Roseibium sp. Sym1: one gene and its partner. Each later gene encodes a partner of the first gene's protein in a complex. Links are inferred from orthologs where the notes say so. Each region holds a gene or a part of one and is shown in the gene's direction. Other genes may lie near its edges.

Region 1 (15,138 bases):
GCTGCACCATGCTGGCGCCGGCCACGGTGTTTTTCTCTCACGATACGGAACTGGCGGCGGATGTGACGGTCGAGCAGAACGTCGTGTTCGGCCCTGGCGTCAAGGTGGCCAAGGGCGCCCGCATTCGTGCCTTCAGTCACCTCGAGGGCGCCACGGTCGGCGAGGGCAGTGTTGTCGGCCCCTATGCGCGCCTGCGCCCCGGGGCCGTTCTTGGCAGCGACACGCGCGTCGGCAACTTCGTGGAGGTCAAGAACGCGACTTTCGGCTCCGGCGCAAAGGCCAATCATCTCAGTTATATCGGCGACGCCAGTGTCGGCTCGAAGTCGAATATCGGCGCAGGCACCATTACCTGCAACTATGACGGCTACCTGAAACACCGCACGGAAATCGGCGCGGGCAGTTTTGTCGGGTCGAACTCGACCCTGGTTGCGCCTGTCAAACTTGGGAACGGCAGCTTTGTCGCCGCCGGCAGTGTCATCACCGATGACGTTCAGCGGGATTCGATGGCATTCGGACGCGCCCGGCAGACGGTCAAGGAAGGCAAGGCCAAACAGTTGCGCGATCGTCTGCAGGCTGCAAAGGACAGCAAATCCTGACGAATTCGTCCCTTGTCACTTTCTGAAACAGGGATTGATTTCAGAATGATCGCTTCTGTCGTCTAAAGCATAGCGGTCTTTCAGGTTCATTTATCAAAGGGCATATTGCATGTGTGGCATCGTTGGCGTTTTGGGCCGTGTTGAAGTGGCGCCGCGGATCGTGGATTCGTTGAAGCGCCTGGAATATCGCGGTTACGATTCCGCCGGAGTTGCCACCCTGGTTGACGGACACCTGGTCAGGCGCCGCGCCGAAGGCAAGTTGCGCAACCTGGAGGCGGTCCTTGAAAAATCGCCCCTGCCGGGTACGGCCGGTATCGGCCACACCAGATGGGCAACACACGGCGCGCCGACCGTTTCAAATGCCCATCCGCATCTGGCGGGGGGCGTGGCCGTCGTCCACAACGGGATCATAGAAAACTATCTCGAACTGCGCGACGAGATCGCGGCGACCGGTGCCGTTCTGGAAACCGAAACCGATACGGAAGTCGTTGCCCACCTGATCAATCTGGTGATCGCACGGGGCAAAACGGCGCGCGAGGCTGTTGCCGAGGTTCTGCCGCGCCTGAAGGGCGCGTTCGCGCTCGCCATGCTGTTCTCCGGCGAAGAGGATCTCCTGATCGGGGCGCGGAAAGGCTCGCCGCTGGCGGTTGGCCACGGTGAAGGCGAGATGTTCTTCGGGTCCGATGCCATTGCGCTATCGCCGTTTACGGACCGGATCACCTATCTCGAAGAGGGCGACTGGGCAGTGCTGACCCGCTCCGGCGCCAGCATATTCGACAAGGACAACCGGCCGGTGGAACGGCCGGAAGCGCGGTCGTCCGTGACCTCCAGCCTGATGGAGAAGGGCAATTACAAGCACTTCATGGCCAAGGAAATTCATGAGCAGCCGGAAGTGCTTGGTCATACGCTGTCGCGGTATTTCGACTACACGTCGCAAAAGGCAAATGTCGACGGCGCCGACGCGTTGAAATTCAAGGACCTCTCAAGGCTGATCATCACGGCATGCGGGACAGCCTACCTGGCCGGCCTCGTGTCGAAATACTGGTTTGAGAAATATGCCAGGCTTCCGGTTGAAATCGACATAGCCAGCGAATTCCGCTACCGCGAGACACCGGTCAGCGACAAGGACGCGGCCCTGTTCATTTCGCAATCGGGTGAAACGGCCGACACCTTGGCCTCGCTCCGCTATTGCAAGACGCATGGCGCGACCATCGGGGCAATCGTGAATGTTCCGGAAAGCACGATTGCCCGCGAGTCCGACAGGGTGTTCCAGACCATTGCGGGTCCGGAGATCGGCGTTGCCTCGACCAAGGCCTTTACCTGCCAGCTTGCGGTGCTGGCCGCACTTGCGCTCCAGGCAGGCCGTGAACGCGGCGTGCTCAGCAAGGAACGCGAACAGGAGCTGGTGGCGGAACTGACGGAAGTGCCGAGCCTTGCCCTGAAGGCCCTGGCAAGCGAGGCGGATATCGAGAAGCTGGCCCATCCGCTGTCCAAGGCCAACAATGCGCTTTACCTTGGCCGCGCAACCAATTTTCCGCTCGCCCTTGAAGGGGCCCTGAAACTCAAGGAACTGTCCTATATCCATGCAGAAGGCTATGCCGCCGGGGAACTGAAGCATGGCCCGATCGCACTGATCGACGAGAACATGCCGGTTTTCGTCATCGCGCCCTATGATGCGATCTACGAAAAGACCGTGTCCAACATGCAGGAAGTGGCAGCACGGGGCGGGCGGATCGTGCTGATCACCGACGAACGCGGCGCTGCCGAATGCGGCAATGCGGCCAGGGACACGGTGATCCTGCCGAACATGTCCGATATCGTTGCCCCGATCATCTACGCGCTGCCGGTTCAACTGATCGCGTATCACACGGCGGTCTTCATGGGAACGGATGTCGACCAGCCGCGCAATCTGGCCAAGTCCGTCACGGTCGAATAGATGGCGGAAGACACCGACAGCAGCCGGATCATTCCTTTCGAGGACCGGTTCCGGTCCCAGGTCATCGCCTTGTGGGACAAGTGCGGGCTGACCCGGCCGTGGAACGATCCGGACAAGGATATCGATCGCAAGCTGTCCGACAGGAACGGGGTTTTCCTGCTTCTTCTGGTGGCCGACAGGCTCGTCGGGTCCGTCATGGTCAGCCATGACGGCCATCGCGGATCCATCTATTATCTCAGCATCGATCCGGAGTATCAGTCAGGCGGTCTTGGCAAGAAGCTCATGACCCATTGCGAGGCCTATCTCAAGGATCTTGGCTGCCCGAAGATCAACCTGTTCGTCCGGCGCGGAAACGAGGCGGTCATGACGTTCTACGAAGGGCTGGGATATGCCGAGGAGGCCGCCGTGCCCATGGGCAAAAGGCTTATTCCCGACGATTGACCTCAGACCTGGTTTGAACATTCGTCAATGGACGTGTTTTTCGGACCGCTCGGCCGGGTGAGCACGTAAACGGCGCATCCGCCGATGAACAGGCCGACCAGTACCCCGAGCCATAGCGAAGGCGAGGCTGTATAGAGAAACATGCCGTAGCCGAAGGCCATGCCGGCAACCGCAACCGTCTTGGCCTTGCGGTTGATGGCTCCATGTTCCCGCCAGGCAACCACCGGAGGACCAAACACGGAGTGGTTCAGGATACGCGCCTCGAGAGCCGGCGAGGAGCGTGCGAAGCAGGCGGCGGCGAGAATGAAGAATATGGTGCTCGGCAACAGGGGCAGGAAAGCACCGACTATGCCGAGGCCAACACATCCGGTTCCCAGAAGTTTGAACGTGGTTCGCCGCAACACTGCCTCCGAAATCGGCATTTTTGGGGTTGATCGCTAAAAAATTAATCGAGCGTAGGATACCGCCCCGCGATAAAGATGCTTATCTAGGGTCTGATCCTTTAAATGACGTGCGCCAACAGGGACTTCAAGCAGGTATCACCCATGAGCCGGCACAAACATAAATCAGAAGACGCGCACAAGATAGGCCATCACCGGCCTGGTGCGGCAACACGTCTTCGCAACTACTTCCTGACCGGCCTGGTCATCACCGGTCCGATCGGAATCACGTTGTGGCTGACCTGGACCTTCATCAAGTGGGTTGACGGGTGGGTGAAGCCGTTCGTGCCGAAACTCTATAATCCGGACACCTACCTGCCTTTTCCGATCCCCGGCTTCGGGTTGATCGTCGCGATCTTCGTCCTGACCATCGTGGGGTTCCTGGCCGCAAATTTTCTTGGCCGCAGTATGCTCTCTGTCGGCGAGAACATCGTTGGCCGCATGCCGCTGGTTCGTAATATTTACAGTGGCTTGAAGCAGATCTTTGAGACAATACTTGATCAGAGGGGCGACAGTTTCACCAAGGCGGCGTTGATCGAGTATCCGCGCAAGGGCCTGTGGGCGATCGTGTTCATCTCCACCGATACCAAGGGGGAAGTCGCCGCAAGACTGGAAGATCAGGCGGACACCATGTCGGTGTTCCTGCCGACAACGCCCAATCCGACTTCGGGTTTTCTGCTGTTCGTTCCCAAGGAGGACATCATAGAGCTCGACATGAGCGTCGAGGATGCCGCCAAGCTGGTGATATCAGCCGGACTTGTCAGTCCGAGACATCCGGAGACCCTGAAGGACAAGGTCGTCGATCCGGAGCAGCTGGAGCGTGTCCGGACGCCGGAAGACGCCTGAGGGTCCTGAACCGGGACTGTCATTCCATCGTGCCGGTGCTTCTCATCAGCTGACGCGAAATGGGTTTTGCGCGTTGCTGGCGCAATACGACCGCCGTTGTCACCGGCCCCAGCCGTGCAATTGTATCGACAATCCGCTCCAGATCGACGGGGCGGGGAACGATCACACGCAAGACGAAACAGTCTTCGCCGGTGACGCGGTCCACATTCACGATTTCCGGCGTTTCGGCAAAGAGCTGCAAGGCGCGGGGGATGTTCTCGTGTGTGGTCCTGAGCCGAAGCAAGGCTTGCATGGCCAGCCCCAGCGCCTGCGGGTTGATCCGCGCGCAATACCCGCCGATGATTCCCCGTTCCTCCAGCCGCTTGATACGTTCCGAAGTCGCCGGCTGCGACAGACCAACCCGCCGGCCGACTTCGGACACGGACAGACGTCCATCTTCCTGCAGGATTTCAAGAATTGCCATGTCGGTGGGATCTATTTTGATTTGCAAGGCAGCTCGGTCCGTGTCCTTGAAACTATCGGATTTTCGGTTCTTTTTCCGATGAAGTCTCATTCATTTTCTGTGATGCGGGCTAAATAATGGCCTCTCATCTTATGGATTACAGGAAATTTCAGCATGACGAAACTCGTATCGGTACCTGGAATCGGCAGTTCCGGGCCGGGGCACTGGCAAAGCAGTTGGGAAGGTCTTTTCGCCGGAAGTGTCCGGATATCTCCTGCGTCCTGGACGGAACCTGTGCTGGAGGACTGGATTGAAGCTATCGAACGGGAAGCGGATAGGACCGGGACGGGCGCGGTATTCGTATGTCATTCACTTGGATGCCTTGCGTTTCTGCACTGGGCCGCGGTGACGGCCTGTCCTTGGCGCGGTGCCTTTCTCGTCGGTATTCCCGATGCAAATGGGCCAAATTTTCCGGCCGTTGCAGCAGGATTTGAAATTTCGCGGATCAAGGCCGCAGACCGGCCCATCCTGGCCCTTGTGAGTTCAGATGATCCGTATGACCCGAAGGGTGTCGGTGCGGCCCTTGCCAGAAACGCGGGGGGAACGGTGATCGGTCTCGGCGCCAGGGGACATGTCAACGAAGCCAGCGGGCTTGGCGACTGGAGCGAGGGGCGGGCACTCTTCTCCGCGTTCTTGACGGGTCTCGCAACAAGATGAGCGTCATCCGGCTCTCAGCAGCCTGATCGCCGCGTCCCGTCCAAACAGGTAGAGCAGGCATCGGAGTGCCTCGCCGCGTTTGCTTTCCAGATCCGGATCGGTTTCCAGGATAAGCCGCGCGTCATCCCTGGCAACTTCCATCAGGTCGGCATGCTCTTCCGCGCGTGCGATCCGGAAGCCCGGCGTGCCGGACTGGCGGGTGCCGAGAATCTCGCCGCCGCCGCGCAGTTTCAGGTCTTCTTCCGCGATCAGGAAGCCGTCATTGGTCTGGCGCATGATGTTGAGCCGGGCTCCGGCCGTTTCGCCGAGCGGGCCCTTGTACAGCAGCACGCAGGATGACGGCTTGTCGCCGCGGCCGACCCGGCCGCGCAACTGGTGGAGCTGGGCAAGGCCAAACCGCTCGGCGTGCTCGATCACGATGATGGTCGCGTCCGGCACATCGACGCCGACCTCGATCACGGTGGTGGCGACAAGGACCTTGGTGACCCCGGACTTGAAGTCCGCCATGGCGGCGTCTTTTTCGTCCGCGCTCATGCGCCCGTGCACCAGGGACACCTTCTGCCGCAGCGCATGTTCCAGCACCCGGTGCCGGTCCTCGACTGCGGCGAGATCGATCTTCTCCGACTCCTCCACCAGCGGACAGACCCAGTAGACCTTCTGGCCGTCGGCGATGGCGGCGCCAACGCGCGAGATGATCTCGTCGAGACGGTCGAGCGAGACGGAGACCGTCGTGATCGGCTTTCGACCGGCGGGTTTGTCGGTGAGACGGGAGACGTCCATATCGCCGAACCCGGTCAGAACCAGCGTACGGGGGATGGGGGTGGCCGTCATCACCAGGACATCGACCCCCTGGCCCTTGGCCGACAGCGCCAGGCGCTGGTGCACACCGAAGCGGTGCTGTTCGTCAACAACGACTATGCCGAGATTTTTGAAGGTTACCGTGCCCTGGAACAACGCATGGGTGCCGACCACCAGGTCGATCTCGCCTGCATCGAGCTGTTCCTGGCGGATCCGCCTTTCCTTCTGGCTGTCCTTGCCGGTCATCAGGGCGAGGCGGATGCCGGCCTTGTCGCAGAGCGGCTTCATCGACGCATAGTGCTGGCGCGCCAGGATTTCCGTTGGCGCCATCAAGCCGCCCTGTGCGCCGCTTTCGATCACCTGGGCGAGGGCGGCCAGGGCGACCACGGTCTTGCCGGCGCCGACATCCCCCTGCAGCAGGCGCAGCATGCGCACAGGCTGGGCGAGGTCCTCGTTGATCTCCTGGATCGCTTTTGCCTGACTGCCAGTGAGCTGAAAGGGAAGGGCGTCAATCACCGCCTTCTGCAGGTCGCCCTTCGGCTGCCGCGCGATGCCGCCAAGCGTGCGCATATGGGCGCGGACCATGGCCAGCGCCAGCTGGCTGGCCAGCAATTCGTCATAGGCGAGGCGCTGCATGTAGGGCGAGGCCGGGTCGATGTCCTGCTGCTCCTTCGGGGCATGCAGGGTCTTGAGTGCCTCGGAAAAATCCGGCCAGCCGGTCTGGTGGAGGTGGGCTTCATTCAGCCATTCCGGCAGGTTTGGCAGACGGTCGACAGCGGCACGGACGGCCTTTTGCAGGGTCTTTGCGGCAAGGCCCGCGGTGAGTGGATAGACCGGCTCGATTGCCGGCATCTCTTCAGCTTCCTCCGGCTTCAGGGAATAGTCCGGGTGAACCATCTGGGGACGGTCGTTGAACCATTCGACCTTGCCGGAAACGATCCGCCGCTCGCCTTCGGGAAACGTTTTTTCCAACCAGTCCCGGCGCGGATGAAAGAAGACGAAGCTGATCTGGCCGGTGTCGTCATGGGCGCTGATCTTGTAAGGCGCCTTGGAATGTCGCGGTGGTGCCATATGCCGGCCGATGATCACATCCAACGTGACGATGTCGCCGTTTTCCGAATAGGCGATCCCGGGCCGGTGGCGCCGGTCGATCAGGCTGTGCGGAATGTGAAAAAGGAGATCTGCCACCGTGGCGTCGCGGTCCGGCTGGCCGCCGACCAGTCCCGAGACCAGCTTGGCGATCTTCGGTCCTATTCCGGGAAGCGTGGAAACCGGAGCAAACAGGGGATCGAGAACCGGTGGGCGCATGTTCGGTGAGAGTACCTTCGAAAAATCGGCGGGTGCACGGCAACTGGAGGACCTGTTCTGCCACGAAGACAGACAAGTGCGCAACAAATAGAACAATCTGTGAACTGGGCGCTGACAAGCCGAGACTCTGACGTTATATATCCGTCACGATTTCACCTGATCCGGCGCAGCGGCGAGCGATTGACCGAGCCTGCGAGCGCGCCGGCAGCTTCACATAGGCCTATCATGTCCGAGACGACCGGCGCACGCACCGAAGCTACCGGGGATACGCGCGATCCCCGCCGCAAGAAGATCCTGTTCCGCTGCTGGCACCGGGGCATGAAGGAAATGGACCTGTTGCTGGGCGGGTTCGCGGATGCGGAAATCGACAGCTTGAGCGAAGACGAACTGCGCGAGCTGGAACATCTCCTGACCGCGCAGGACCAGGATCTCTACGCCTGGATGACGGGCCGCACGCCCTTGCCGGACGAGTGGGACGGGCCGCTTTACCGGCGGATCATTGCCTATCACGAAGCCGCCGGTCCGGCCGGGTTTGCCAGATAACAAGATTTAAGGACGCATGCCGTGTTTGACAGGCTGCTGAAGGACCGCGCCAATGTCACGCTTGCCGGCGTGCCCGATGGCGCCGAAAGTTATGCGCTCGCACGGGTGATGGCTGAAAGCGCAGCGAGCGGGCTGTCGCTCGTCTTCATTGCCCGCGATGCCACCCGCATGGCGATGATCAGCGAGGCACTCGGATTTTTTGATCCGGAAATTGACATCCTGCAGCTGCCGGCCTGGGACTGCCTGCCCTATGACCGGGTGTCGCCGAACCCGGCCATCAGCGCACGCAGGCTGCTGGCGCTTGGTCAGCTGGCGCGCGGTCTCGAGACCGGCCGAAAGACCATTCTCCTGACGACGCTGAATGCCGCCCTGCAACGCGTGCCCGAACGCTCGTTCATGGCCGAACAGACGCTCTCCATGGCGCCCGGAAACCAGGTCAACATGGACAGCATTTCCGCCTGGATGGAAATGAACGGCTTTTCGCGCACGCCGACCGTGCGTGAAACCGGCGAATATGCCGTACGCGGCGGAATCGTCGATCTGTTCGCGCCGGGCTCGGAAGAACCGGTCCGCCTCGATTTCTTCGGCGATACTCTGGAATCGATCCGCTCGTTCAACGCCGAAACACAGCGCACCTCAAGGCAGCTCAAGCGTCTCGACCTGGTGCCCATGAGCGAGGTGGTGCTGTCGGAAGACGCGATCTCCCGGTTCCGGCGCTCCTATCTGGCGAATTTCGGCGCCGCCAGCCGTGAGGATGTCCTCTACCAGTCGATCAGCGACGGCCGCCGCTATGCCGGGATGGAACACTGGCTGCCGCTGTTTCACGAGCGGCTCGAGACCCTGTTCGACTATATCGGCGAGACACCGGTGGTCCTCGACACCAATGCGGCGGACGCGGTGCGTGAACGGGTCGACCAGATCCAGGAATATTACCAGGCGCGCCAGGAGGCCCGGGAAATGGGGACGGGCGCCGGCAACGTGCCCTATATGCCGGTCGAACCGGCAAGCCTCTATTTTTCTGAAGCCGAATGGACGGCTGCCATTGCAGACAGGGCCACGGCCTCGCTTGATCCGTTTACGCCGCCGCCGGGCAGCGGGAAGACCGTCATTGAGCTGGAGGGGCGTCAGGGCCGCAGTTTCGCGGCCGAACGGGCCGCCGGCGACGTCAACATTTTCGACGCGCTGACAAGTCATGTGCGAGATCTTCAGAAACAGGGCAAGCGCACGGTGATTGCCTGCTGGTCGGAAGGCTCGCGCGACCGGCTTGGCCAGATCCTCGGTGACCACGGCCTCGGGGCCGTTCACGAGGCTGACACGCTGACGGGCGTTGAGGACCTGCCCAAAAAGACCACGGCGCTTTGCGTGCTCGGCATCGAGCACGGCTTCGAGCTCAAGGACATCGCCTTTATCGGTGAACAGGACATTCTGGGCGACCGGCTGGTGCGCAAGTCGCGCCGCAAGGCCAAGGGCGCCAATGTCATCACCGAAGCCACCGGACTTTCGGAAGGCGATCTTGTCGTCCACGTCGAACACGGCATCGGCCGGTTCATCGGCCTGAAGACCATCGAGGCCGTCGGCGCGCCGCATGACTGTCTTGAGCTGCAATACCAGGGCGGCGACAAGCTCTACCTGCCGGTTGAGAATATCGAACTGCTGTCGCGCTATGGCTCGGAAGACCAGGAAGCCCAGCTCGACAAGCTCGGCGGCGGCGCCTGGCAGGCGCGCAAGGCCAAGCTCAAGAAGCGCATCCTGGAGATTGCCGACGGGCTCATCAAGACGGCTGCGCAACGGGCGCTCAAGACGGCGCCCGTGGTGGAGACGCCGGAAGGGGTCTATGACGAATTCGCGACGCGCTTTCCCTACGAGGAAACGGAAGACCAGCTGTCCGCGATCGATGCCGTCTTCGATGATCTGGCTTCGGGACGCCCGATGGACCGGCTGATCTGCGGCGATGTCGGCTTCGGCAAGACGGAAGTGGCGCTGCGGGCCGCATTCCTTGCAGCCATGTCCGGGCGCCAGGTTGCCGTGGTCGTGCCGACGACGCTTCTGGCACGCCAGCACTACAAGACCTTCTCCGAGCGTTTCCACGGGCTGCCGATCAATGTCGCCCATGCGTCGCGGCTGGTTCCCGCCCGGCAGCTGACCCAGACCAAGAAGGGCTTGAGCGACGGGTCGGTCGATATTGTCGTCGGGACGCATGCGCTGCTCGGCAAGTCGGTGCAGTTCCGCGATCTCGGCCTGCTGATCATCGACGAGGAGCAGCATTTCGGTGTCAAGCACAAGGAGCGGCTGAAGGAGCTGAAGTCGGACGTCCACGTGATGACGCTGTCGGCGACGCCGATACCGCGGACCCTTCAACTCGCCCTGACCGGCGTGCGCGAACTCTCCCTGATCGCGACGCCGCCGGTCGACCGGCTGGCCGTCAGAACCTTCGTGTCGCCCTTCGATCCGCTGGTGGTGCGCGAGGCATTGCTGCGCGAACATTACCGCGGCGGCCAGAGTTTCTATGTCTGTCCGCGTCTGTCGGATATCGCTGACCGGCGGGATTTTCTGGAAAATCAGGTGCCGGAGCTAAAAGTCGCCGTTGCCCATGGCCAGATGCCGCCGGGCGAGCTGGAAGACGTCATGAACGCCTTCTACGAGGGCAAGTACAACGTGCTGCTGTCGACGACGATCGTGGAATCAGGCCTCGACATTCCGACGGCCAACACTCTGATCGTGCACCGGGCGGACATGTTCGGCCTGGCGCAGCTCTACCAGCTGCGCGGCCGCGTCGGCCGGTCCAAGACACGCGCCTATGCGCTCTTCACCGTGCCGGCCAACAAGACGCTGACAGCGACGGCCGAACGGCGCCTCAAGGTGTTGCAGTCCCTGGAAACGCTTGGCGCCGGCTTCCAGCTCGCCAGCCACGATCTCGACATTCGCGGGGCAGGGAACCTGCTTGGCGAGGAACAGTCCGGCCATATCAAGGAGGTCGGCTTCGAGCTTTATCAGCAGATGCTGGAAGAGGCGGTTGCCCAGCTCAAGGACGGCGGCGCGGATTTCGGCGACGAGCAATGGTCGCCGCAGATCAATATCGGCACGCCGGTTCTGATCCCGGAAGACTATGTCGCCGACCTGCAGCTGCGCCTGCAGCTCTACCGGCGTCTCGGCGATGTCACCGAGGCGGAGGAAATCGATGCCTTCGGCGCGGAACTGATCGACCGCTTCGGCCCGCTGCCCGACGAGGTCCAGCATCTCCTGAAGATCGTCTACATCAAGGGACTGTGCCGCAAGTCCAACGTGGAGAAGGTCGACGCCGGGCCGAAGGGCATCGTCATCACCTTCCGCAATTCCGAATTCGCCAACCCGGCGGGGCTGGTCTCCTACATTGCCGAGCAGGGTGTGCTCGCCAAGATCCGGCCGGACCAGAAGATCGTGCTGACCCGCGACTGGGACAAAACGGATGCGCGGCTCAAGGGCACGGCGACGGTGCTGACCAAGCTGGCGCGGCTGGCAGCGGTTTGATTTCATCAAAGGCCGCCAGAAAACGCGTGTCATTCCCGCGAAAGCGGGAACCCAGGATTCTTCATCGTTCGCGTGAGATCACTAAGAATTGCCCGGGAGTCCTGGGTCCCGGCTCGCGCTGCGCTTGGCCGGGATGACAATCTTTTTGATTGGCAGCTGATGAAACAATCAAGCAGGGGCGTGGACCGCAAGACTCAGTCCCCCTCCGCCCATCCTTCTGCCCCTACCAACGGCACATAGGCGACCCCTCCGAGATCGTCGGTCTTGAATTCTTTTTCCGATACCCGCCGGACCCGGACAAGATCCTGCATGCGCCTCGTAGGGCCGACCGGAATCACCAGGCGACCTCCAACCCTCAGTTGCTGTTTCAGGGGGGGGCGGGATTGCACCATCCGGAGTGTGTCGGACCGATCTATTCTGTGTTCAGTAGCGGTACTGGGGCAGAGCACGAAGCTGGCCAATATGATAATGCGTGTCAAAAGGTGACAAAGTGGAAGATGCGCACAAGTTCTTTTGGTACTGCGAGATGGTGACAGTTGCTGGATTGCTCCAGCGGCGCAATCTGGCGAAACTGGGAAAATGAATTAAGAATTTTCAAATCTCTTCCAGTAAGCGGAATAAGGTGCAATATCGAATTTGTTTGCCTTTCTCGAGCTGGGGACTCTCTGTGACTGATTGTATAAAATTGCCAATTATTGCGGCCGCTCTGTTTTTCAATATTTTTAACAGTTTAAATGCAGCGAGTACTGCCGTAATCAGTGTGCCAAACGTGGGTGTTTCTTATAATAATACTTACGATAACAATCGTCTCCGTCTTGTTTCTGGAGCTGATATTCCCGAGAGTTGTGTGGGATTCTTTCAAGTGAAGATCCCGACATTGGAAGATGGATTGTTTGAGATTTCACAGTGTTTGAGTGCGCTAAAGGCAAATAGAATTAATCATGAAAGAGCATCTGAAACTATTCATTACATCTATAGAAATACATTGGTGAATCATGTGAATTACAATAAATCTAGAAAAATACTTAGCTATATAATTAGCGATGTTTGCGATGCGGAAATGTATGGCAAGAAATTTTCTAAAGAGGATGTTGTGGACGTGATTTCGTTTGTTCAAGGAAGAGGGCTCTGGGGTGATGAAAGTAAAGAGGTTACCCGGAACTCGAGAGTGCTTTCGAAAATATATCTGTATTCAGAGGAATGTCTATCTGCTTTTGAGGTATTGGGGAAGGAGTAAAATTTTTGAAATTGGTAAAGCGAATAACTTGGTAGTTTTTCTGATCAATTAGCTGGTGCGTTTGAATAAAACGGAAAATGGCATGCAGGTGGCCAAAATATTTATTGTTTGAAATTTTTACTTCGACGTTTGGCGAAAAATTATTTCATGCTGCGAATGAAATCTTGAGGGGATGCCTTGCTCTTGAGCCGCGGTTCGTACTGAAACCGAATTGATCTGACAGTTGCTGTTTGCTTGAGCCGAGTATGCAGCTTTGGTTCTTGATGTCGTTTTCTCCTTCGTTTGCAGTCCTTCGGAGTGGTCGTCCTCGTCCATTTCGACCGTTGTTCTACCGTGCATGTCGCGTCACTGTTATGGGTGTTATGGGTGCCTCACATTGCTGTGGACAGACAGCTTGTCATTGGCTGCCAGATTAGCTGTCTTCCGCCCATCCTTCAGCCCCCACCAACGGCACATAAGCCACTCCGCCCAGATCGTCCGTATTGAATTCCGTTTCCGATATCCGCCGGACCCGGACAAGATCCTGCATGCGCCTCGTAGGGCCGACCGGGATCACGAGGCGGCCACCAACCTTCAGTTGCTGCTTGAGGGATTCGGGGACGGTCGGGGCACCGGCGGCGACGGCGATGGCGTCGAACGGGGCCTTGTCAGGACAACCCAGTGTGCCGTCCGCGCACAGGACTTCCACATTGCCGTAGCCGGCGGCTTCAAGATTGGTCCGCGCCAGATCTGCAAGTTCTGGCAAACGCTCGATGCTGATGACGGAAGCTGCCAACTCACCGAGGACTGCTGCGGCGTAACCTGAGCCCGCACCGATGTCGAGGACGGTGTCCTCGGGCGATATTTCCAGCAATTCGCATGTCAGGGCAACAACATAGGGCTGGGAGATGGTCTGGCCGGATCCGATGGGCAGCGGGCCGTCCCAATAGGCGCGGTCCTGCTGGTCCTCAGGCACAAACAAGTGCCTTGGCACTTTTTCCATGGCTGCCAGAACCCGTTCGTCGCTGACACCGCGCCGGCGCAGCTGGGTTTCAACCATCTCCTTGCGTTCGTTCGCAAACGGGTCCACGGCTCCTCTCTTTCAATACACATTTACCGTGCATTTGATCGGCTGTCTCAAGACTCTATTAAACCTAAAACCGCATAGTGGTGGCACCAAGAGGCCAGAGTATAGCGTTAAGGTCCCAAGAGTGCCCCGAGCAGCCACGAGACAGCGTAAAAAATCCATTCTCCGCCGCCTGATCACGCCCGCCATCGCCATTGCGGCGCTTGGTTATTTCGGCTTTCACGCGATGAGTGGAGAATTGGGCATGGTCGGCCGGGCCATGATCGAGCGCCAGGTTTCCGAACTGGAAGCCGAACTCGAGACGCTGACCGCCGCGCGCGAGGCACTCGTCGCCCGTGTCAGTCTGCTGCGCCCGGAGAGCCTCGATCCGGACATGCTGGACGAACGGGCCAGGCTCAATCTCAATCTGGTCCACCCTGACGAGCTGGTCGTGCTGCGTCCGGGGCATCGTTACAGCATGAACTGAAAACAGGTTCATTTTTGCTACTTAACGGAAATCAGGTTAAAATCAAAAATATCAAGCCAAGTCATTAACTTGCGTGCGTTTCGCAGTGCGAGATTGATGGATTGGATTGACAGCGACTACAGGATAAGTTGCCACTACCTGTCTTAGGGGAAACTTCACGCCGAGAAGAGGGTTATGGCCACAGCATCAAAGACCACTTCCGCTAGCTCCAAGAGTGCCAGCCGGACACGCAGCTCCGCCAAGAAGGCGAAGCCTGCGATCGCAGAGTTCGACAAGGACCAGGAACTTCACGCCTATCGTGAAATGCTTCTGATCCGCCGATTCGAGGAAAAAGCCGGCCAGTTGTACGGCATGGGACTCATCGGTGGATTCTGTCATTTGTATATCGGGCAGGAAGCTGTCGTTGTCGGCCTGCAGATGGCCAAGAAGGACGGCGATCAGATGATCACCGGTTATCGCGATCACGGTCACATGCTGGCGATGGATCTCGATCCGAAGGGTGTCATGGCCGAGCTGACCGGGCGCCGCGGCGGCCTGTCGAAAGGCAAGGGCGGCTCCATGCACATGTTCTCCAAGGAAAAGCACTTCTACGGCGGCCACGGCATCGTCGGCGCCCAGGTGTCTCTGGGGACCGGTCTCGGCTTCGCCAACAAGTACCGCGAGAACGGCAACGTCGCGATGGCGTTCTTCGGCGACGGCGCGTCCAACCAGGGCCAGGTCTACGAGAGCTTCAACATGGCCGAGCTCTGGAAGCTGCCGGTCGTCTATGTCGTCGAGAACAACAAGTACGGCATG
Region 2 (14,549 bases), 180 kb from region 1 along the record:
GGCGATGCGGGAGGTCACATAGTCCTTGGACTTGCCGAGCACGGCGGCTGCCATGGCCTTCGGGTCGTGCAGTCGGATGCAGCCATGGCTGAAGGCGCGCATGTCTTTGTTGAAGAGGTTCTTCGAAGGCGTGTCGTGCATGTAGATGTGGTGTTTGTTCGGGAACAGGATCTTGACTTCACCAAGCGCGTTCGAACGGCCGGGATACTGCCTCACATTGATGGATTGCTGCTTGGCGGCCACTGCATACCAGTTGACGGATGCCGACGACACCTTGCGTCCTCCCGGCGTGGAGACCTCATAACCCGCGCGGTCCAGGTAACTTGGATCGTTGGCGAGTTTCGGCAGCATTTCGTTGACAATGATCGAATACGGCACGCCCCAATAGGGATTGTACTCAACGATCTCGATCTTGTCGTAGAAGAAGTTGGTCTGGTTGGACTTCTTGCCGACGACAACACGCATCTGCAACGGCACTTCGCCCGGCGCAAAATAGGTTGCGGTGAATGCGGCCTGGTTGATGAACACCTTGCGTTCGCCGAGTTCTTCCGGAATCCAGCGGCTGCGCTCCATGGCCAGTTCGACCTTTGCAATCTTCGCCGCGTTGGTTTCGCCGACCATGGCCTTGATGGTGTTTTTACCCACGATCCCGTCTGGTGTCAGCTTGGCTTCCTTCTGGAAGGCCTTGACCAGGGCGACCAGTTCCGGCGTGTAGACCTCGCCATCGTCATAGGCTTCCAGGGTCTCGGCATGGGCAGTCCGCAGCTCGTCAGACCCGTTCTTTGCGATCGCCGCGACGATATTCTTCATTTCGGGGCTGGACTTGCCCGCCTTCAGGAATGTGCCGGGAGCGATGACGATCTGGTCCGCTTCCTCGTCCTCCGCCTTCAGGCGCTTCAGTTCCGCGGTCAGTTTTTTGAAGTGCTCGTTCTGGGGCTGGTGCCCGGAAAGCGCGGTTGCGACATCGCTTGCGCCTTCAAGCTGTTCCAGCGCGGCCACGAGATCGACCTCGTGGCGCGGAAGGTCGTGATATTGCGAGATCCGGTTCGGATCGACCCGGCCGCGCGTCGCGTCGAGCACATAGGTGAGTGCAGCGGCACTCAGTTCCATTTCGAAACGCATCAGGGCGGCGTCGCGTTCCGCGCCTTCCAGGCCGGAGGCCGCCGGCAGGGCGACAAAATAGTCGTCCGGGTTCAGCGCGAAAGTGCCCGCTTCCGCGAGCGCCCGGCGCAGCTGTGCGGCTTTGACGGTCGCCTTGCCGTCCTCAAGCCAGAGGAAGTCCGGGTGTTCCCGATAATAGGCAATCAGGGCGTCGCCGACTTCCGGCAGGACGGTCAGGGACATTTCCTTCAGCGCCGGTCGGGCCTCATCAAAGGCGGTCAGCACAACCGGTGCCGCAGGCGCGGTGTCCGCCTGCGTGGTGGGGACGGGCTGACCGGCTTCGTCCACGGCTGCCTCAGGCTGAACTTCGGCGGTTTTCTTCTCCGACAGTTCCTCGAGCGATACCTGCTTCCAGCTGTCCGGCACGTAGTTCAGATAGCGTGGCGCGGATACCCTCGCCTTGCTGGCCTTTTGCCGGAGCTGCTCCTGCCGCAGACGTTCCTGTTCCCTGCGCTGATGTTCCGGATTGAACAGGCGTTGGAAAAAATTCTGGGCGCTGGCCGTTTCAACGGCGGTGAAACTGAAGCCGGTCGCCAGCACCGATGCCATAAGGCCGGCCTTCAGCGAATTTCCAAGGAACAATTTCGTTCGTCCTGCCAGCGCATGGCCCCGGACCCGCACGCCATGTTTGACTTCATCTGCTCGCATTGTCTCAACCCGAAATGTTTAAATCTTCTGGGGCCGGCCGCAGCGCCCGATGCAACCGGCTTTGTTCGTTCCCTGCCAGGAAAACCGTAGCCCGAACCACTTAGCCGGGCAATGTGTCACGCTGGTGCCGGCAAATTGGTTTCGTTGTCTGAAACCACGCCAACGCCCCGTTTGCAACTGGTTAATACTACATCAGGCCTGTGCAGTCGGTTAAGGGCACGTGTCTTGCACAGGTTTTGAATTCACTTTGGTGTGACGATAATGCCGCGCCTGTATAAGCCTATGGTAGAGACGAGGCAAACCCCTCCATCCTGAATTGCGCCTGGGCAGAAGCGCGCGCCGTGCCGGCTCGAAACAGTCGGATAAATGACCTGTTATTAGTGCCAATCCGCAACGCTGTGACGCGCATCACTCAGCAAGGTCAAAAGGCTTCCTAAACCGGTCTCTCGAAATGGTGAAACACCACCGGAGACCTTAATGCCGTTCCAATTCAATGTCGGAGACCATGTATCTCCGGTCCTGAAATACAAGAATTTCGACATCTCCCAATATACCCAGCTGAAATGGGCGCGCGGCAAGCTTTTCCGCATGGTCGGGAACAACCCGTCCTGCAACGCCTACTTCCGGACGCTGCCCATGGGGCGCAGCCTCACAAGCCTCATCAAAGACAGCGGCATCTGGGTGAATTACGGCCCGACCATTTCGCCGCTTCACGGCGAAATCCATATGCCGAGTGGCGAAATCGCGGTTGGTGACAGGGCCTTCAACATGGGCCGCTGGATGGTTTTGGCAACCATCATTCACGAACTGGCGCACTACAACGGCGCACCCATATCGGGCGGCGACACCAGTGCCGAGGAAGCCGTCTATCACTGCGGGCTCGGAACGTCCGAAGAGTATTTGCAAGGGATCGACGATCCACGCACGCCCTACGATCCGACGATCGGCGGGTGAAATGCACTCCGTGCGGTGGCGATTCCAGCCACCGCACCAATCAGGTAAAGTCCGATCAGAACGGAATTTCGTCGTCCATCGGCCCGCTGCCGCCACCGCCGGAAGGTCCGCCGAAGCCGCCGCTGCTTGATCCGCCGCCATAGCCTCCACCGCTGCTGCCTCCGCTGAATCCGCCACCGGATCCACCGCCGAAGCCGCCACCGCCCTGGCCTTCGTTGCCGTAGTCGGGCAGACCGCCACCGCCGCCGGCGCCCTCACCGCGGCCGTCCAGCATGGTCAGGTTGGAGTTGAACCCCTGCAAGACCACTTCGGTGGAGTACCGGTCCTGGCCGCTCTGGTCCTGCCATTTGCGGGTCTGCAACTGTCCCTCGAGATAGACCTTGGACCCTTTGCGCAGATAGCTTTCGGCAACCTTGCAGAGGCCTTCGTTGAAGATCACCACACGGTGCCATTCGGTTTTTTCCCGGCGCTCGCCGGTGTTGCGGTCGCGCCAGGATTCTGACGTTGCAATACGCAGGTTGGCGATGGGACGCCCGTCCTGCGTGCGGCGGATTTCCGGATCGGCACCCAGATTGCCGACCAAAATGACTTTGTTGACGCTGCCCGCCATTCTGCACTCCTGTTGTTCACGCGCGATGCTGCCATTGTTGAGACATCGGCCTTGCTTGGCCGTTCCATCGCGCTTCAAGCCATGCTGCTAGAAACCAGAACCCTAGCGGCCAGCCAACAGCTGCGCCTGCATTTTTCTGGCCCGGCACCCATTTTCCACAAGGCAGCGGGCCTGCTGCGGCCTATTGCCATGCATATTTTCCGCTCAAGCTGCACGACCTCCACCCGTGATTGCATCCGGTTACATTTTGCGCCGCTTTTGTTCCGACCGCCTGCACCGGCCTTGTCAGGAACGGGAGCCGGTCATTGCGGCGCGTTCCGGCGTCTCCGGCACTTTCCTACTGACGTATCGCAGCTTACCGTACTTGTTTTGTTCTTATCATTTCTGTAAAACCGATTCAATCAGCCAGAGCAGCCAGTGCCGTATTTTGAAGGCTACCGGAAAACGCCTTACTGGAAGCGGCGCGCTAAACTGCTATATCGGGGCAAACGGACAGATACGTGACGGGAAACTGCGCGCACGGCGTCGCGCGACCGGCAGCACGCGCATGAGGTCAGGAAGAACTGCAATGAACACATCCAAGGGCGCAATGCCGGATGAATCCTGGAAGGACGACCCCACCAAGATGCTCAGCATCCGCGGTGCGCGGGAACACAATCTGAAGGGCGTCGATCTCGACCTGCCCCGGAACAAGCTGATCGTGATGACGGGTCTTTCCGGGTCAGGCAAGTCCTCGCTTGCCTTCGACACGATCTATGCCGAGGGCCAGCGTCGCTACGTCGAGAGCCTGTCCGCTTATGCCCGCCAGTTCCTGGAGATGATGCAAAAGCCGGATGTCGACCAGATTGACGGTCTGTCTCCGGCGATCTCCATCGAGCAGAAGACAACCTCGCGCAACCCGCGTTCGACCGTCGGTACGGTGACCGAGATCTATGACTACATGCGGCTGCTGTTCGCGCGTGTCGGTATCCCCTATTCCCCGGCGACCGACCTGCCGATCGAAAGCCAGACCGTCAGCCAGATGGTCGACCGTGTTCTCGGCCTTGAGGATGGCGCCAGGCTCTATCTGCTCGCCCCGATGGTGCGCGGCCGCAAGGGAGAATATCGCAAGGAACTCGCCGAGCTCATGAAAAAGGGCTTCCAGCGCGTCAAGATCGACGGAACGTTCTACGAAATCGCGGACGCCCCTGCCCTCGACAAGAAATTCAAACACGACATCGATGTGGTCGTGGACCGTCTGGTCGTGCGCGACGATATCGCCGGCAGACTGGCGGATTCCCTGGAGACAGCACTCAAGCTGGCCGATGGCATCGCGATCGCGGAATTTGCCGACAAGACGGACGAGAACGGGGATCCGGAACGCCTGATCTTCTCGGAGAAATTTGCCTGTCCGGTGTCGGGTTTCACCATTGCGGAAATCGAACCCAGGCTGTTTTCCTTCAACAATCCGTTCGGCGCCTGCCCGACCTGCGACGGGCTCGGCACCACGCTTGCGTTCGAGGAGGACCTTGTCGTCCCGGATCATTCCCTGTCGCTGCGCGAAGGCGCCGTGTTGCCCTGGGCCAAGACAGGATCAACCTCGCCCTATTACGCCCAGACGCTCGAAGCCCTGTGCAGCCATTTCGACATTTCCATGGCAACGCCCTGGAAGGATCTTCCGTCGGAGGTTCAGGATGCGATCCTGCACGGTACCGGCAAGGCCAAGATCGAGTTCGTCTATGACGACGGCGTTCGCTCCTACCGGACGGAAAAGACCTTTGAAGGTGTCATCGGCAATATCGAGCGCCGCTGGCGTGAAACCGAATCCACCTGGGTGCGCGAGGAACTGGCGCGGTTCCAGTCCGACCATGCCTGTCCGGCCTGTAACGGCTTCCGCCTGAAACCCGAAGCCCTTGCCGTCAAGATCGCCAAGCATCACATCGGCCAGGTGACGGAATTCTCCATTCGCCAGGCCAGCGACTGGTTCGAGGCCCTTCCGGCCCAGCTGAACGACAAGCAGAGCGAGATCGCCGGACGGATCCTGAAGGAAATTCGCGAACGGCTCAAATTCCTCAACGATGTCGGTCTGGAATATCTGACGCTGTCTCGCGCCTCCGGAACGCTGTCGGGCGGTGAAAGCCAGCGCATCCGGCTGGCCTCCCAGATCGGGTCCGGCCTGACAGGCGTACTTTACGTTCTGGACGAGCCGTCTATCGGCCTACACCAGCGCGACAATGCCAGGCTGCTCGAAACGCTCAAGCACCTGCGCGATCTCGGCAACACGGTCATTGTGGTCGAACATGACGAGGATGCCGTCCTGACCGCCGACTACGTGGTGGATGTCGGTCCGGGCGCGGGTGTGCACGGCGGCGAAGTCATCGCCAAAGGCACGCCGTCGGAGATCATGGCCACGCCCGCATCGCTGACCGGGCAATACCTGTCGGGTGCCATGATGATTTCGCGCGCGGACGGCCGCCGCAAGATCAACAAGAAACGCCGGATTTCGGTCAAGGGCGCACGCGGCAACAACCTGAAGGACATTGACGTCGACGTGCCGCTGAGCACGTTCACCTGCGTGACAGGGGTGTCCGGTGGCGGCAAGTCCACCTTCCTGATCGACACGCTCTACAAGGCGGCGGCGCGCAGACTCAACGGTGCGCGCGACAATCCGGCACCGCACGACCGGATCGAGGGACTGGAAGTTCTCGACAAGGTGATTGACATCGACCAGTCGCCGATCGGGCGCACGCCGCGCTCCAACCCGGCCACCTATACCGGCGCCTTCACGCCGATCCGTGAATGGTTCGCAGGCATGCCGGAGGCCAAGGCGCGTGGGTATCAGCCGGGCCGGTTCTCGTTCAACGTCAAGGGCGGACGCTGCGAAGCCTGTCAGGGCGACGGTGTCATCAAGATCGAGATGCACTTCCTGCCCGACGTCTATGTCACCTGCGACGTCTGCAAGGGCAAGCGCTACAATCGTGAAACCCTGGAAGTCGAATTCAAGGGCAAGTCGATTGCCGATGTTCTCGACATGACGGTGGAAGAAGCCGCTGACTTCTTCTCCGCGGTACCGGCGGTGCGCGACAAGATGGAAACGCTGGCGCGCGTCGGGCTCGGCTATATCAAGGTCGGGCAGCAGGCCACGACCTTGTCCGGTGGCGAGGCGCAGCGGGTCAAGCTCGCCAAGGAACTGTCCAAGCGCTCGACGGGACGCACGCTCTATATCCTGGATGAACCAACCACCGGTCTGCATTTCCATGACGTGGCCAAGTTGCTCGACGTGCTGCATGAACTCGTCGACCAGGGCAACACGGTGCTGGTGATCGAGCACAATCTTGAAGTCATCAAGACGGCGGACTGGATTGTCGATCTCGGCCCGGAAGGCGGCGACGGCGGCGGAACAGTCGTCGCGGCCGGGCGTCCGGAGGATGTTGCCGAGGTGGCGGAAAGCTACACCGGCCAATTTCTGCAGGAACTTCTGCAGCGGCGTCCTCAGCGCACACCGGACGCGGCGGAATAGCACAAAGCAGCAGGCGCTTTCCCCAACGGCAGCATTCTATGTGCAGTGCACACTGAATGCTGCTGTTTGTTTTTACGGGTGTTTTTCGAATCACCTCGACCAGTCTGGATTTTCTTTGCTGCATTGCACCACGTGCATGACAGGCATGCAGAGATGGCACTTCTTTTAATTCGAGCGGTGAAATATATAGGTATCAACAACGGCGCGGAACGCTGAGGCGTTTCGGTTAATAAGGAAAACAAAATGTTTGACACAGTGCGCCAACGCTACAGCAACTGGGTAAGCTACCGCCGCGCGGTCGACGAACTGTCCCGCCTGTCCTCGCGTGAGCTTGCCGACCTCGGCATCAGCCGGAGCGATATCAAGTTTATCGCTCGCCGTCAGATCGGCTAACACATTTAGAGATCGCGTCCCTAGGCATCCTCCTCCCAGCCGACGGGCGTGTGACACGCAGGGCATCCTCCTCCCAGCCCTGTCACGTCGAAACGACGCCCGCCAGTACCTCCTCCCACTGGCGGGCGTTCGTTTGTCTGGCGCTTGATTTTCATTTGAACAGCACTTTCAGTCATGTCTCTAATCTACAGATGTATTCATCTGCTGATGGAGACCTTCAATGTCCATTGATTCCAACAAGATCGACGACGCCGTTCTGGCTCTTCTGACCCTGACGCTGCATGACGGACAAAGAGCCTGGAAAGGCCATGACTGGGACGTGCTGGGACGTTTGCATGAAAAAGGCTATATCAGCGACCCGGTTGGCAAGACCAAATCCGTGTGGTTGACGGAGGATGGGCTCAAGCGGTCCAAAGAACTTTTCGAACAGCTCTTTTCCACATAGGCCCCTGGAGCAACAACTTTGCCCGGCCTTGTCGCCGGGCTGAGGACACCCGGTGCAGCCTCGCCAACTCAAACCCGCCCGGTCTTTCGAAAGACCGGCCCTGGCCAGCTGTTCGAAAACGGGCTTTCTGGAGAACATTTTATCTCGCACATGCGAGATGAATATTTCGCCTGTTATGCGTTTGATGCGGGCAATTGTGGCATTTCAAGCCCTTTAACCGGTTATTAATCTGCAAAAAATGCATACCTGCTTCGCGATTTGCCCTCTACCTCGCACTGCACAAAGTCCCTATCTTCCAATCATCAACGATGAACGGGCCAGACGCCGATCCGCGGTGCCATGGCCAAGAGATAAAGCGAAAGGCCTAAACCATGATCGATAACGTTGTTCGCAAATTCAACAACTGGAAACGCTTCCGTCAGACCTATGACGAGCTGTCCAACCTGTCCAACCGCGAACTGAACGACCTGGGCATTGCCCGTGCCGACATCGCCCGTTACGCGCGCATGTCCGCAAAGTAAGTCAGTTTCGCGATCCCGCGGCATCCTCCTCCCAGCCAACGGATCGCACCATCTGCACCTTCGGGCGCAGACTTCAAAAAGCGCCTGCCGGATCCTCCTCCCACCGGCAGGCGTTTTTTTGTGTTCGGGGTGATCTCCCGGAAGTCCGCGTGCCCCACCAGTGGCCAGACGTCGGTTGCCCGTTGCGGAAATGGACCGGACTCTGTATCAGGTCACTCAATACAGAGGATCGGCAATCGCGTGCCAGGTGGCATCCATTGACTTGCCGGCTTGTCCCAGGGACGAATAATGACCCCCATCCATATCATCGGCGGCGGCCTTGCCGGATCGGAAGCGGCATGGCAGATCGCGCAAGCGGGCCTGGACGTTGTGCTCCATGAAATGCGGCCGGTGCGCAAAACCGATGCGCACCAGACCGACGGACTCGCGGAGCTGGTCTGTTCCAATTCTTTCCGCTCCGACGATTCGGAGCAGAATGCCGTCGGCCTGATTCATCACGAATTGCGCCAGCTCGGTTCGCTGATCATGACCTGTGCCGACGCGCACCAGGTGCCGGCCGGCAGTGCGCTTGCTGTTGACCGGGACGGATTTTCCAATGCCGTGACACATGCGCTGGAAAGCCATCCGCGTATTTCGATCGAGCGCCAGGAAATAGCCGGTCTTCCCCCGGAAGACTGGGACAAGGTCATCATCGCCACCGGGCCGCTGACGTCGCCTGCCCTGTCCGAGGCAGTCCTGGAAAAAAGCGGTGAGGACGCGCTCGCCTTCTTCGACGCCATCGCCCCGATCGTGCATTTCGACAGCGTTGACCTGTCAAAGGCCTGGTTCCAGTCGCGCTATGACAAGGTCGGACCGGGGGGAACGGGCAAGGATTACCTCAACTGCCCGATGGACCGGGACCAGTACGAGGCCTTTATCGATGCCTTGCTGGCCGGGGAAACGGCCGACTTCAAGGAATGGGAGGGCACACCCTATTTCGACGGTTGCCTGCCCATCGAGGTCATGGCGTCCCGCGGCCGGGAAACCCTGCGCCATGGGCCGATGAAACCGATGGGGCTGACCAACGCCCACAATCCGGACGTCAAGGCCTATGCCGTCGTGCAGCTGCGCCAGGACAACGCGCTCGGCACGCTCTACAACATGGTCGGGTTCCAGACGAAGCTGAAATACGGCGCGCAAGCGGATATCTTCCGCATGATCCCGGGTCTCGAAGACGCACAGTTCGCGCGGCTCGGCGGTCTGCACCGCAACACCTTTCTGAATTCGCCGAAAGTGCTGGATCACGGCCTTCGTCTGAAGGCCGACCCGCGTCTTCGTTTCGCCGGCCAGATCACCGGTTGCGAGGGCTATGTGGAATCGGCCAGCGTCGGCTGTCTCGCCGGCCTGTTCGAGGTGATGGAAGCGCGCGGCCAGGACATCGTGCCGCCACCCGAAACCTCCGCCATGGGCGCCCTGCTCGGCCACATCACCGGCGGGCATATTACGCGCGAGGACGGGGCCGGAAAGCCGGGGTCGTTTCAGCCGATGAATGTCAATTTTGGTCTTTTTCCGCCGATCGAGGCGCCGACCAGGGACGCTGACGGCAATCGGTTGAAGGGCAAGGACAAGGCGCGCGCCAAGAAACTCGCCATGACCAGACGCGCCAAGGAAGACTTTTCCGTGTGGCGGGCATCTGTGGGCCTGCGGAACCAGGCTGCCGAATAACGCCGCCTGCAGTTCACCTGAAAATGAAAAACGCCGGGACGGTCAGATCCGTTTCATGACAGACCCGGACGCCCGCCAGAGCAGCCACTGGCGGCGCAACTGCGACACTTCCGCGACCTGTTTCAGCGGGTCGAATTCAGGCGCTTCGAGCTTTTTCAAAAACGGCTCGACAAGGACCAGCGGCAGGAAAGCCGGTTCGCAATCTTCTGGAACCTCCGCAGCGACCTGACGTACGCGCCCAAGGTGATGGCGAACATGGCCACGCAACTCGGCCAACACGGCGTTGAGTTCCGGGGTGGTTTCCCCACGGAAGACGGTTTCCTGATCGAGATTGTGCCTGGAACAGATATCCTGTGGCAGGTACATCTGCCGGCGGGAAGCGTGCCATGGCAACGCACGCATCAATCCCGTCAGAGCATAGGCGACACCTGCATGCCCCGCCGCTGTCGCGGTTCCCGGGTCTTCCCCGCCGTTCAGGACCAGGCAGGCGAGCTGGATCAGTCCCGAGACGGTTTCTCCGGCATAGCCCTCCAGATCGTTCAGGCTGGGCATCTGGTCGTTGTAGAGATCGAACACCCGCGCTTCGGTCATGGCGACCAGGCCCTGCTTGGGAAGGTTATAGGTGTCGATGGTCCGAAGCAGCGCGTTGGCAACCGGGTTCGAGGCAACCGCTCCGTGCTCGGTTCCCGCCAGAAGATCACGCCACCACTGCAGCCGGACCTCGCCCGGCAGCGGCTCTGAAACCAGTTCGCGGATCCGGGCGATCTCGGTGTTGAACGCATAAAGCGCCATCAATCCGGGGCGGTGCGCTTCGGGTGCCAGGAGCGCGCTCAGATAACGATCCTTGTCATACTGGCGCACAACGTCGGCCGCGAGGTCGAAATCAGTGGTCATAACCGCACATATGGCATTCCGGAGACCTCAGTCCACTGCCAGGAGAGCGGTGGCAACCGCGCGGTCTTCTGAAAGGAGCACGTTGTAGGTGCGCACCGCTGCGCCTGTCGACATCGGATCCGCCAGGATCCCCGCCTCGCGGAACCGTTCCTTCAAAAACGCCGGTAGCGGACACAGTTCCCGGCCGGTTCCCACCAGCAGCACTTCGATATCCGCCTGTTCCTCAAAGACCTTCTGAAAGGCGTCTTCGGAAAAGTCGGCCGGTTCGGTAACCGCCCAGCCGTAAATCCCGCTCGGGATGCAAAGCAGGGAGCCTCGATGGGACATGTCCGCGAACCGGAAGCCGCCGTTGCCATAGGCATCCAGCGGCGCCCGGCCGGGAAAATGCGCGTCTCGAATTTCCATTCGCAGCGGTTCCTAGACAGACGCCTTGGCTTCTGTCCCCTCCTTGCCGTCGTCGTCCTTCTTGTCGAGTGCGTCGGGCCTGAGGTTGAAAAGGATCAGGAACGGTGCCGCCAGGAAGATCGACGAGTAGGTGCCGATCACGATGCCGAAGATCATGGCAAGCGTGAAGGACTGGATCACTTCGCCGCCGAAAATGTAGAGCGCAAACAGCGCCAGCAGCGTGGTGACGGAAGTCATGGTCGTGCGCGAGAGCGTCTCGTTGATCGACTGGTCAAGAATGTCCTGCAAGGGGCGCTTCTTGTATTTTCGCAGGTTCTCTCGAATACGGTCATACACCACGACGGTATCGTTGAGCGAATAACCGATGATCGTCAGCACGGCCGCAATACTGGACAGCGAGAAGTCGAGTTGCAACAGGACGAACAATCCGACCGTGATGACGACGTCATTGGCGGTGGTCAGGATCGCTCCGAGCGCGAACTGCCATTCGAACCGGAACCAGATGTAGAACAGGATCGCCAGCAGAGACGCGATCACGGCAATTGCCCCGGCCTGGGCCAGTTCGCCGGAAACACGCGGGCCAACCACTTCCACACGGCGGAAGTCGACATTCTGGCCTTCGAAGATGGTACGCACCCGGCTGACAACCGATTGCTGGGCCAACTCGCCGCCCGGCTGTTCCTCGACACGGATCAGGATGTCATCCGAGGCACCGAATTCCTGGACCTGAACGTCACCCAGATTGAGCTCGGAAAGCTGAGCGCGGATGGAGCCGACATCGGCGGGGCCGTCGGTCTTGATTTCAATGATCGTGCCGCCCTTGAAATCGATGCCGTAATTCAGGCCGACCATGAAGAAGCCGGCGAGCGATGCAACCACCAACAGGATGGACAGCGGAAAACTGACTTTCCGCAGCCACATGAATTTGATTTTGGTGTTGTCCGGAACGAGTCTCAGCAACATTTGATTGTCTCCCGGATCAGATCGGCAATTTGGACGGACGGCGCTGGCGGATCCAAAGAGCCACAAGCAGCCGGCTGAACGTGAAGGCCGAGAACACGGTGGTAAAGATACCGATTGCCAGCGTCACTGCGAAGCCGCGCACCGGACCGGAACCGAGCTGGAACAGGATCACAGCCGCGATCAGCGTCGTGATGTTGGCATCGAGGATCGTCCCGAGCGCCCGGCTGTAACCGGCGTCGATGGCCGAGATCACCGATCTTCCTGCCCTGGCTTCCTCGCGTATGCGCTCGAAGATCAGGACGTTGGCATCCACCGCCATACCGATGGTCAGCACGATGCCCGCGATGCCCGGCAACGTGAGCGTCGCCTGCAGGAAGGTCAGCGCCCCGAAGATCAGGAAGATGTTCGCCAGAAGCGCCAGGTCGGCAATGATACCGAACCTGCCATAGGCCAGGATCATGAACACGATCACGGCAATGCCGCCGATGATCGAGGCCAGTTTGCCGGCTTCGATGGAATCGGCGCCAAGACCCGGACCGATGGAACGTTCCTCGATGACCGTCAATTTGGCGGGAAGCGCACCGGCGCGCAGCAGAACCGCCAGATTGTTGGCGCTGTCGACGGTGAAGTTGCCCGAGATCTGTCCCGAACCGCCGGTAATGGGCTCGCGAATGACCGGTGCCGAAATGACTTCCTCGTCGAGGACAATCGCGAACGGCCTGTTGACGTTCTGCTGCGTGATCAGCGCAAACTTGCGCGCACCGGACTGGTTGAAGCGGAAATTCACAACGGGTTCGTTTGACCGCTGATCAAAGGCCACCTGTGCATCGACGAGATCCTCTCCCGACAGAAGCGGAGCTTCTTCCAGCAAATACGGGAAAGGCGGATCGTCGACCGACATCATGACTACTGTTCCGACCGGCGGTCGGGTCTGCATGGCCTGTTCACCGGTCATCGACGTGTCGACCATGTGGAATGTCAGCACGGCGGTCGTCCCGATGACATCCTTGAGAAGTTCCGGATCATCCTCACCCGGTGCTTCCACCAGGATCCTGTCCGCTCCCTGCCGCTGGATGCTCGGTTCGGTCGTGCCAAGTTCGTCGACGCGGCGGCGGATGACCTCGATGGACTGCTGGACAATGTTGGTCATCCGGTCCTCGAGGCCCTGCTCCGAATAGGTGAAGCGAACCAGTCCGTTTTCGTTGACGCTGATGTCAAATTCGTTGACGGGCTGCCCACCGAACAGGTTGGTGACCAGCGGATTGACCAGCGGCTGCAACCGTTCCTCTGCTTCCTGGAGGCGGGTCAGGTCGCGGATACGCACCTGGGCCGCTTCGCCCTGCACGCCAAGGCCTGTGTAACCGATCCGGGGATCTTCCCGCAGAGCCGTGCGGATCTCTCCTTCCAGTTGCTTCATGCGCTTCTGGATGTAGTCCTTCTGATCGATCTCGTAGAGCAGATAGGCACCGCCCCGAAGGTCAAGGCCGAGAACCATCTGGCTTTTGGGAAGGAAATCCGGCCAGCTTTCAAGCTGTTTGGCGGAGAAGAAATTCGGCAGAGTCGTTATGATGCCTGCGGCAACCACAAGCAGGATCAGCACGATCTTCCAGCGGGCGAAATAGAGCATGGTCAAGCCTTAAAAGCGGCCAGGCCGATCTGGAACCGGCCCGGCATAATCATCAAAGCGGCGCGTTGGAAATCAGCCGTTGTCCTTGGCCGGTTCGGTCTTGGAGCGCACTTCCGATACCATGGAGCGGACCACGCGTACCTTCACACCCTCACCGAGTTCCACCTGGATCTCGCCGTCATCGACGACCTTGGCGACCTTGCCGATGAGACCGCCGGTGGTCACGATGGTGTCGCCGCGGCGCAGGTTGGCCACAAGTTCCTGGTGCTGTTTCATCCGCTGGCGCTGCGGCCGGATGATCAGGAAATACATGATGGCGAAAATTGCCACGAACGGCAGAATCTGGATCAGGAAACCGGAGGTCCCTGCCGGACCGGCTGCCTGTGCATAGGCTGGGGTGATGAACATTTACTACTCCTAAGGGGGCGCCTTCGTCATCCGGTCCTCCATTTTCTGGCAACCGGGAAAAACGCTCTCGTTCTGGTCGCGCGGACTATAACGGCGGCGCGTCTCATTTCAAGCTTTGCAAGCAGTTTCCAGCGTACCGGTATGGGAATAACTGGCGTTTTCGCGATTCCTTGACCGTGTTACTCCTGCCTCCACTTAACTCAGGGCCTGACATGGGCCTTTTTGACAGGGCTTGCAAGAAGAATGAGCGCGCAAAACGACATCGCCACCTTGAATGCCAAACTCGATTCCCTGATCGAGCTGATCGGCCGGGCCGT

What was found.
Region 2: the proteins of mfd (region 1) and uvrA are in contact, whole or in part, in a crystal structure (PDB 4DFC), measured with the Escherichia coli proteins. The link is inferred for Roseibium sp. Sym1 from one-to-one orthologs.

What each region holds. Positions count from the first base shown.
Region 1 is NZ_CP114786.1:4,977,041-4,992,178, forward strand. Bases 7,756-11,774 are described here. They hold mfd (transcription-repair coupling factor), read left to right. Parts: upstream 7,756-8,088; coding sequence 8,089-11,574; downstream 11,575-11,774. Other genes in these bases: O6760_RS23225 (FAD assembly factor SdhE), read left to right, coding at 7,756-8,067; O6760_RS33390 (hypothetical protein), read right to left, coding at 11,769-11,774. In the rest of the region: bifunctional UDP-N-acetylglucosamine diphosphorylase/glucosamine-1-phosphate N-acetyltransferase GlmU, read left to right, coding at 1-596; glmS (glutamine--fructose-6-phosphate transaminase (isomerizing)), read left to right, coding at 706-2,532; O6760_RS23195 (GNAT family acetyltransferase), read left to right, coding at 2,533-2,973; O6760_RS23200 (YbaN family protein), read right to left, coding at 2,976-3,395; O6760_RS23205 (DUF502 domain-containing protein), read left to right, coding at 3,519-4,259; O6760_RS23210 (Lrp/AsnC family transcriptional regulator), read right to left, coding at 4,279-4,722; O6760_RS23215 (RBBP9/YdeN family alpha/beta hydrolase), read left to right, coding at 4,876-5,418; ATP-dependent DNA helicase RecG, read right to left, coding at 5,422-7,524; more of O6760_RS23225, read left to right, coding at 7,750-7,755; more of O6760_RS33390, read right to left, coding at 11,775-11,966; O6760_RS23240 (hypothetical protein), read left to right, coding at 12,242-12,811; O6760_RS23245 (protein-L-isoaspartate(D-aspartate) O-methyltransferase), read right to left, coding at 13,224-13,880; O6760_RS23250 (FtsB family cell division protein), read left to right, coding at 14,002-14,343; pdhA (pyruvate dehydrogenase (acetyl-transferring) E1 component subunit alpha), read left to right, coding at 14,518-15,138. UniProt on the Escherichia coli protein: Couples transcription and DNA repair by recognizing RNA polymerase (RNAP) stalled at DNA lesions. Mediates ATP-dependent release of RNAP and its truncated transcript from the DNA, and recruitment of nucleotide excision repair machinery to the damaged site.
Region 2 is NZ_CP114786.1:5,158,769-5,173,317, forward strand. What follows is about bases 3,643-7,072. They hold uvrA (excinuclease ABC subunit UvrA), read left to right. Parts: upstream 3,643-3,962; coding sequence 3,963-6,872; downstream 6,873-7,072. Outside these bases: O6760_RS24005 (L,D-transpeptidase family protein), read right to left, coding at 1-1,743; O6760_RS24010 (hypothetical protein), read left to right, coding at 2,287-2,763; O6760_RS24015 (single-stranded DNA-binding protein), read right to left, coding at 2,819-3,373; O6760_RS24025 (DUF1127 domain-containing protein), read left to right, coding at 7,116-7,265; O6760_RS24030 (DUF6429 family protein), read left to right, coding at 7,486-7,710; O6760_RS24035 (DUF1127 domain-containing protein), read left to right, coding at 8,082-8,231; methylenetetrahydrofolate--tRNA-(uracil(54)-C(5))-methyltransferase (FADH(2)-oxidizing) TrmFO, read left to right, coding at 8,520-9,935; O6760_RS24045 (phytoene/squalene synthase family protein), read right to left, coding at 9,978-10,829; O6760_RS24050 (Mth938-like domain-containing protein), read right to left, coding at 10,857-11,234; protein translocase subunit SecF, read right to left, coding at 11,247-12,197; protein translocase subunit SecD, read right to left, coding at 12,214-13,824; preprotein translocase subunit YajC, read right to left, coding at 13,897-14,232; O6760_RS24070 (ATP-binding protein), read left to right, coding at 14,476-14,549. UniProt on the Escherichia coli protein: The UvrABC repair system catalyzes the recognition and processing of DNA lesions. UvrA is an ATPase and a DNA-binding protein. A damage recognition complex composed of 2 UvrA and 2 UvrB subunits scans DNA for abnormalities.